2 regions of the Variovorax robiniae genome follow, and region 1 is predicted to be linked to the other one. Evidence: predicted binding sites of a transcription regulator. Region 1 holds the regulator's gene; the other holds the start of a gene.
What was found. The regulator FNR, encoded in region 1, switches genes on or off when oxygen is low (the NO sensors DNR and NnrR bind a similar motif). The targets are predictions, from matches to a motif close to TTGATNNNNATCAA.

Region 1 (4,209 bases):
CGAGCGCGGCGAACTCCGGCGCGAAGTGGTCGCGGAAGTCGATGAGATGCGCCTGGCCCATCGCCTCGAAATCGAGCCGGCCCTGGCACATCAGGGCCATGATCACCGCGCGCCGCAGCAGGTCGTCCCGCGTCAGCGCCAGGCCGCGCACCACCGGCAGGCGGTGCTGGTCCAGGTGGTCGTAGTAGTCCGGCAGCGACTTCGCGTTCTGGCTGTAGGTCGCGCCGATGCGCCCGATGGCCGACACGCCCAGCGCCACCAGGTCGCAGTCCGGCTGCGTGCTGTAGCCCTGGAAGTTGCGGTGCAGGCGGCCCTGCCGCTTGGCGACGGCCAGCGCATCCTGCGGCAAGGCGAAGTGGTCCATGCCGATGTGGACATAGCCGGCCGCGCTCAGCACCGCGATCGATCGCGCCAGCATCTGCACCTTGTCCGCCGCGGCCGGAAGCTGCTCGATGTGGATGCGGCGCTGTGCCTTGAAGCGGTCCGGCAGGTGCGCGTAGGCATAGAGCGCGACGCGGTCGGGCCGCAGTTCGCACACCTTCGCCAGCGTGCGCTCGAAGGATTCCACCGTCTGCAGCGGCAGGCCGTGGATGAGGTCGATGTTGACGGACTTGAAGCCCAGCTGCCTTGCCGCGGCCATCAGCTCGAACACCTGCGCCGCGGGCTGGATGCGGTGGATGGCCTTCTGCACCTCGTGGTCGAAGTCCTGCACGCCGAAGCTCAGGCGGTTGAAGCCGAGCACCGCAAGGTTGGCCAGGCGCTCGGCATCGACGGTGCGCGGGTCGATCTCGATGGAGCGCTCGCAATCCGGCGTGAAGTTGAAGGCACCGTGCAGCATCCCCATCAGCTGTGCCAGGTGCGCGTCGTCGAGGAAGGTGGGCGAGCCGCCGCCCAGGTGCAACTGGCTTACCGAGGCCCCGCGCCCGAGTTGCTCCGTCTGCAACTGGATCTCCTTCGCCAGGTAGCCGAGGTACTGCGTGGCCCGCTCGTGATGGCGCGTCACGATCTTGTTGCAGGCGCAGAAGTAGCACAGCGACTCGCAGAAGGGCACATGCACGTAGAGCGACAGCGGCAGCGCGCGGGCGCCGGCACTGCGGCGCTGGCGCAATGCCTGCGCATAGTCCGCCGCATCGAAGGCCTCGACGAAGCGGTCGGCCGTCGGGTAGGAGGTGTAGCGCGGCCCAGCCACGTCGAAGCGCCGCAGCATCGCGACGGAGGGCAGCAAGGGGCCAACGGAAGACTCGGCGGAGGGACAGACGAGGGACATCGGGATGACTCGCACAACGGAAGAGGGAAATTCAATGTGCCCTCGAAGGTCGTCACGCGTGTTGACCTGCGTCAACACCACCCCAGGTAGCACTCAGCAGAATCCGGCGCAAACGACGAATGCTGCCCATGACCATCCCACCTACCATCCAGGTCGCCTGCTCCAACTGCAACCTCCGGGAACTGTGCATGCCCGCGGGCCTGCAGCCCGAAGATCTCCGCCGCATCGACGGCCTGGTCAAGACGCGGCGCAAGCTGCGCCGGCGCGAGACGCTGTTCCACAACGGCGACAAGTTCACCTCGCTCTATGCCATCCGCACCGGCGTCTTCAAGACCCGCGTGGCCAGCGACGACGGCCGCGACCAGGTCACCGGCTTCCAGATGGCCGGCGAGATCATGGGGCTCGACGGCATCGTCAACGCGCGCCACAACTGCGATGCCGTGGCGCTGGAGGACTCGGAGGTTTGCATCATTCCCTTCGAACGCGTAGAGGCCCTGTCGCGCGAGGTGCCGGCACTGCAACGCCACGTGCACCAGGTGATGAGCCGCGAGATCGTGCGCGAGAACGGCGTCCTGCTGCTGCTCGGCAGCATGCGGGCCGAGGAACGCATGGCCGCCTTCCTGCTGAACCTGGTCCAGCGGCTGCATGCGCGCGGCTTCTCGCGCTCGGAGGTGATCCTGCGCATGACGCGCGAGGAGATCGGCAGCTACCTCGGGCTCAAGCTGGAGACCATCAGCCGCACGCTGTCGAAGTTCAGCGAGGACGGCATCGTCGACGTGCAGCAACGCAACCTTCGCATCCTCGATGCGCAGGCCTTGCAACGCATCGTCAATCCGCCCGGGCGTTGAAACGCTCCGGCGGCGCATCGCCCTCGGGCGGCTCCACCGTCAGTGCCACCGCGAGCGCGCAGGCGGCCGCCGACATTACCCAGAACAAGAAGAAGCTGGCGGTGTAGACGGCCTGCCGCGTATAGCCCAGCCCTTCCCTGCCCCAGCGCAAGTCGGACGGATCGACCAGCGCGAACACGACCAGTTCGATCAGGCTCGCCACGAGGAAGGCCGGCCAAAGGATCGCGATCCACCTGCGCGCGCTCACTGCTTTGCGCTCCCATGCGCGGGCACGTCCTCGGCTGGCGTCATCGCATGGTTGCGCCCTTTCTGCGCCGGCAGCAGGCTCTTGTCGGCGAGCGTGCGATTGATCTCGATGCCCTTGCGGTAGTAGTCCTCCTCGACCACGCTGTCGGTGCCGTGCATCGCGATCCACGCGGTGTACAGCCCGGCGACGACCACGGTCGCCGGCAGGCCGACCACCAGCCACATGAGCGGAAAGCGCCACCAGGGCAGCGAAGTCTGGGGGTTGCTGGCTGGCATGGCTTGTCCTTTCTTCATCATCTCGGCACCAGGAAGACTGCCTTCTCCGAGACATGCGCACGGCCATCCGCCGTGCCCACCTCGAAGTGCACCGTGTGCGAGCCCGGTGGTGCCTTGTCGCCCGGCAGTTGCAGCCGCACCGCCACCCAGCGCGACTCGGCCGGTCCGACCTCGGCCTCCGCGGCGGAGGCCACGTGCAAGCCATCCAGTCCGCTGACCGCGATGCGATAGACCTGCGGCGACTCCGTGGCGTTCATGATCTGCAAGCGGTAGACGTTCTCGAACTCGCCACCTTCCACGATGCGCGCGAGCGAGCCCCTGTCGCGCACCACATCCACCTTCAGCGGCATCCGCAGGACGAGGCTCGCCAGCAGGCCGATGCCCAGCGCCACCAGCACGCAGGAATACACCAGCACCCGCGGCCTGAACACGCGCCGCAGGATCTGCGCGGACGACCAGCCCTTGGCCAGCCCGTTTTCGGTCGCATAGCGGATCAAGCCGCGCGGCAGGTTCATGCGGTCCATGACGGTGTTGCAGCCATCGACGCACAGGCCGCAGCCGATGCATTCGTATTGCAGTCCCTGCCGGATGTCGATGCCGGTCGGGCACACCTGCACGCACAGCGAGCAATCGATGCAGTCGCCCAGGCCGAGCTCCCGGCCGTCCTTGCCCTTGGCCCGCACGCCGCGCGGCTCGCCACGGGCGCTGTCATAGCTCACGATCAAGGTATCGCGGTCGAACATCGCGCTCTGGAACCGGGCATAAGGGCACATGTACTTGCAGACCTGCTCGCGCATGAAGCCAGCGTTGCCATAGGTCGCCAGGCCGTAGAAGATGACCCAGAACACCTCCCACGAATCCATGCGCGTTTGCAGGAACTCCATGCCCAGCTCGCGGATCGGCGTGAAGTAGCCGACGAAGGTGAAGCCGGTCCACATCGCAATGATCAGCCAGACGAGGTGCTTGAACCACTTCTTCACCAGCTTCTCGAGCGAGAAGGGTTCGCCATCGAGGCGCATGCGCGCGATGCGATTGCCCTCGATCTTCTGCTCGATCCACATGAAGATCTCCGTGTAGACCGTCTGCGGGCAGGTGTAGCCGCACCACAGCCGGCCCGCCACGGCCGTGAACAGGAACAGCGCCATCGCCGACAGCACCAGCAGCCCGGCCAGGTAGATCAGGTCCTGCGGATAGAGCACCAGACCGAAGATGTAGAAGCGCCGCGCCGCCAGGTCGAACAGCAGCGTCTGGCGCCCGCCCCATTGCGTCCACGGCATGACGTAGAAGAAAAGCTGGGTCGCGAACACCATCGCCCAGCGCCAGCGCGCGAACCTGCCGCGCACGCTGCGCGGATAGATCTTCTTCGACGCCTCGTACAGCGCGGTCGACTCCGCCGCCGCGGGGGCAATCGGAATGATCTTGCGGGACTCCGCGTCGCGAGACATGACAGGATTGCCGGGCGTCAGTTCGAGGCCTTGGCGGCAGGCTGCGCCTTGTTCGACAGGCCCCAGACATAGGACGCGACGACCTTGATCTGCGCCTCGGTCAGCCGGCCTTCCTGTGCCGGCATCA
Region 2 (4,209 bases), on a different contig from region 1:
CCAACGCGGCGGAATCGGGAGGCGCCATGCCGATCGGCACTCCGGCGATTGAGGGCTTCGACTTCGTCCACGTTGGCAAGGGCGTCGTAGTTCGCGTCCTCATGAGTACGCAACGCAGCCAGCCTGCAGTCAGTTCTTAGCGTGTCGGTCGATGTGCATGGCGGCGCTGCCGCGTTGTGGGTTGCCAGAGAATTTTCCATCGCAGTGTCCAGGTCTCGTCCACAGATCCGCCTGCGCAGCGGCCGTGTTTTCATGAAGTTTCTTGTCGATGCCAAACGCCTCAGGCGATGGCGAAAGTTGCAACTTGCCCTCGCCGCGATTGCGAACTGGCCATGGTGTCGGACGATTCCGGGGTCACCGGCGTCATGGTCGAGCCGATGATGCGGATGCTGAGCACCTTGTCCGCGCGGTGGAATGTCCTGTCGGTTGCCTTGCGATAGACCTTGCGGTCCGACCACGGCATGCCGATGAGGGGCCTGAAGGTGAAAAGATCGCCAGGTTGAAGGTCGCCGAAGTTCATGGTGCTGTCCATCGCCAAAGAAGAGCTGCAGGGAGTAGTCTCGGCTCTGCGACAGATAACGTCCACTTGATAGTTCCTACCTCAGGTATTCACATGCTCAATCTCAGAAGTGTCGATCTGAACCTCTTGCCGGTCTTCGAGGTGGTCTATGAGGAGTGCAGCTTGACGAGCGCCGCGCAGCGTCTTGCCATGAGCCAGCCGGCCGTCAGCAACGCCGTGGCGCGCCTGCGAGTCCTCCTGAACGACGAACTGTTCATTCGTCACGGCAGGGGCGTCCATCGGACCGCTGCCGCGGACGCTGTCTATGCGAAGTTGCATGGTGCGCTGGGCACGCTTCGCGAGTCGGTCTCGGACGCCCGCGGCTTTGACGCGAAGTCCTCGACGCGGTCATTCCACATCAGCGTGTCGCATCCGCTGGGACCCTTGCTGGCGGTGCGCCTGCGCGAGCGTCTCGCGACCGCTGCGCCGGGAATCCATGTCTCTTTCAGCACCCGCTCCAGGCCGGTGGACCTCGAGCATTCACTGAGAAGCGGCGGCTTCGATGCGGCCGTCGACTGGCTGGTGCCGGCAAGCAGCCACTTCCATGAACTCGCGCTCTTCGAGGATGCCCTGGTGGCCGTTGCCCGGCGGGACCATCCTGCGGCGCTCAAGGTCCGTCACGAAAAGGATCTGCAATCGCTGGAGTTCGTGGGATTGCGTCCTCGCATCGATGGCGATAGTCCAGTGCCCGGCCTTCAGGAATGGCTGCGCCTGAAGCTGAACTTCGCGATCGAGGTGTCGGAGATCATGGAAGTCTTGCTGCTCGCCAGCCAATCGGGCCTGGTGGGGCTGGTGCCCAGGAGCATGCTGAAACTGGCACGCGGCGCATTCCAGCTTCGGGTACTGCCTGAAGTGGTCGCCACAAGAACGTTTCCCATCAAGCTGGTATGGCCAGCGAGCAAGGGTTCCGATCCGGGACAGGTGTTCGTTCGCAAGCAGATCGAGATCGTATCTCGCGCGCTCACGGGCCGTTGACCTGTGCGCGAGGCAGCCTGGGTCGCCGATCTGGCTGGTGACGGACGCACCTCGGCTGGGAGCTCGACGACCTGCTGGGCGGACCCGTACGGTTCATCAAGTGAACGTCGCTCGCATGGCGGGTTGTCCTGCGTCAAGGTCGAAACACGGCCTGGCTTCTAAGCTCGCGGCATCTGGAGGACCACATCGCTTCGCTGAGCATCTTTCAGCTCACGAACGCTTCGATATTGTTGCGGGAGAAGGCGCCATGACCCATCCGAGCCTGATCATCATCTGCGGAGAACACCGGGCGCTGTCCGCGATGTTGCGCTCCATCATCCTGATGCTGTCCGAGCACCGCCGCAAGGGTACCTTGCCCGATCTCGAGGCTCTGCAGGCCATGTTGTTCTACGTCGACGAGTTCCCGGAGAAGCTGCACCACCCCAAGGAAAGTCGCCTGCTCTTTCCAAGGATTCGCGGGCGGAACCAGCGGATCGACGCCGTGCTCGACCGGCTGGACGATGACCACGCTCGCGGGGAACAGGCCATCCGCGAGCTCGAACATGCGCTGCTCGGGTGGCGGATGATGAGCGAGACGGATCAGTGCGACGCCCGCCGGGAGAAGTTCGAGTCATTGATGAAGCAGTACGTCGATTTCTACCTTCATCACATGCACGTCGAGGAAGTCGAGATCCTGCCGGTCGCCGAATCCGTGCTCAGCGCCGACGATTGGGCCGAACTCGATGCGGCCTTCCTGGCCAATCGCGATCCGCTTGCGGGTGCTGCGGCCGATGAGGCCTATAGGCCGCTTTTCAAGAAGATTCTCGGCACGCTGGAGCATTCGGGCAATGTTGGCTCTGTTCTAGAGGCATTGGCAGGCGCGGCCTTGCCGAGGTTCACGAACCCGTGAAGCGCGGCGTGCGCCGCGGCAAGATGCCCGGCACGTGCGCGACCGGATACGAACTGGACCGATTGACCGCCGGCGACCACCGGCAGGCGCCTGGAGCACCAGTCAGCGCGGATGTGCCGTTGCTGCCACGGCCGCCTTTTCTCGCTCGACCCGCTCGGTGGCATCGCGTGCCACCGCCACGGATCCCAACGGGGAGCCGTTGGCGTCCGTGATCAGCGCAAAGCTCATGTCCAGGTAGAGTTTCTGGCCGGTCTTGTGCAGTCCCCGCGTCATCGTCGCGCGTCCACCCAGGCGCGTCTTGCCACGCGCCATGGCGGCATCGAACGCTTGCCAGTGCGCCTTGCGCAGATGCTCCGGGATCACGAGGTCCAGGTGCTGCCCCAGCGCGTCGGATGCGGTGAAGCCGAACATCGCAACTGCAGCGGCGTTCCATCGCTCGATCACGCCGGCGCTGTTCGCATAGATGACGGCTTCTGCTGCCTGTTCCAGGATCAGGGCGTCGAGTGGATCATGGGCCATTTCTTCTTCCTCGCGGGCGAATGCGTGCATGCCCGGAATTGCACTGTTCCGGGGCATAAGATATATTACATATAAATCTTCAAACGGAGAAGTACCGTGCTCTCGCCTGAACTCTGCACCGACCGGGAAATCTCTGCCATGGTGCGCAGCTTCTACGAGGCGGTGCGCAAGGACGAGACGCTCGGCCCGATCTTCAACACGCACATTCGCGACTGGGACGGCCACCTCTCGAAGCTGACGGACTTCTGGTCGTCGATCCTGCGGGGCAGTGGCAGGTTTCGCGGCACGCCCATGCCCAAGCATGTGGCCTTGCCGGATCTGAATGCGCATTTGTTCGAACGCTGGTTGGCCCTGTTTCGCGAGACGACGGCGGTGCAACCCAACCGAGCCATGGGCGAACAGGCCTATGACACGGCACAGCGGATCGCGGAAAGCCTCTGGTATGGCTACCAGATGAGCCGCCGTCCTGAGACCGTGCCCACGGGACTGCGGCATGGCTGAGTTGCCTCTCGTGGTTCCTGCAGGGCATGCTGCCGACATGGAAGCGCCTGAGCTTTGGCATTTCGGAGATGATCGATGCGGCTGACCGCAATGGCCGACTATGCGTTGCGCCTGCTGATGTATGTGGCGCAACGCCCGGACCGACATGAGTCGGACGCATCAAGCCGCGGCCACCAGCCCCTGCGCGCGTCGCGTTGCTCGTGTCACCGTGTCGAAGAGCGCCTGGGCCTGCCTTGGGTCGCTGCGCATCCAGAAGTAGCCGCCCCGCGTGGTGGACGTCTGGATGAAGCCGTGGCGCTCGAAGAATTCAACGCGCCATGGGCCGTAGCACTCCAGGTTCAGTGTCGCGTCCGGGAAGCGCGCACGGACGGCGTCGAGTACCTGCCCGCCGAGCCCCTTGCCGCGCATGCCGGGCCGCACGAGCACACAGGCGATGTAGACGTCCCTGACGCCTGCGCTGTCGTCGGTATCAGGATTGACGAACACCACGGCATCGCGCTCGGCGATCATCACGCCAGTGCCATCGCGCACCTGCTCCTCGATGACGCAAGGCGCAATCAGGCAGGCCAACTCCTCGCGGTGGCGCCCGAGCAGCGCAGCCTGCTGGCGGGTCGACAGCATTCGATAGTCGCCCAGGTCTTGCATTGAAAGATCGGCGTCAGTCATGACGTGGGTTCGGCATCTGCGGGCCTTCTGCTGGCTCCTGGCGCCGAGCGCCGATCATCTTCCTCATGTCAACTCCAAGGGTAGAACCACAGGCGGGTAG

Region 2: WKW79_RS23040 (hemerythrin domain-containing protein) is a predicted target of FNR. The motif match lies at 1,658-1,671, and genes of this name have one in related genera.

Annotation. Positions count from the first base shown of each region.
Region 1 is NZ_JBBKZS010000008.1:228,773-232,981, reverse strand. It holds gene hemN (oxygen-independent coproporphyrinogen III oxidase) at 1-1,267, opposite strand, end outside; gene fnr (fumarate/nitrate reduction transcriptional regulator Fnr) at 1,396-2,115, shown strand; gene WKW79_RS20000 (hypothetical protein) at 2,096-2,362, opposite strand; gene WKW79_RS19995 (FixH family protein) at 2,359-2,637, opposite strand; gene ccoG (cytochrome c oxidase accessory protein CcoG) at 2,655-4,082, opposite strand; gene ccoP (cytochrome-c oxidase, cbb3-type subunit III) at 4,100-4,209, opposite strand, start outside.
Region 2 is NZ_JBBKZS010000011.1:35,589-39,797, forward strand. It holds gene WKW79_RS23030 (hypothetical protein) at 281-520, opposite strand; gene WKW79_RS23035 (LysR substrate-binding domain-containing protein) at 500-1,534, shown strand; gene WKW79_RS23040 (hemerythrin domain-containing protein) at 1,782-2,423, shown strand; gene WKW79_RS23045 (PAS domain-containing protein) at 2,526-2,942, opposite strand; gene WKW79_RS23050 (group III truncated hemoglobin) at 3,039-3,443, shown strand; gene WKW79_RS23055 (GNAT family N-acetyltransferase) at 3,603-4,109, opposite strand.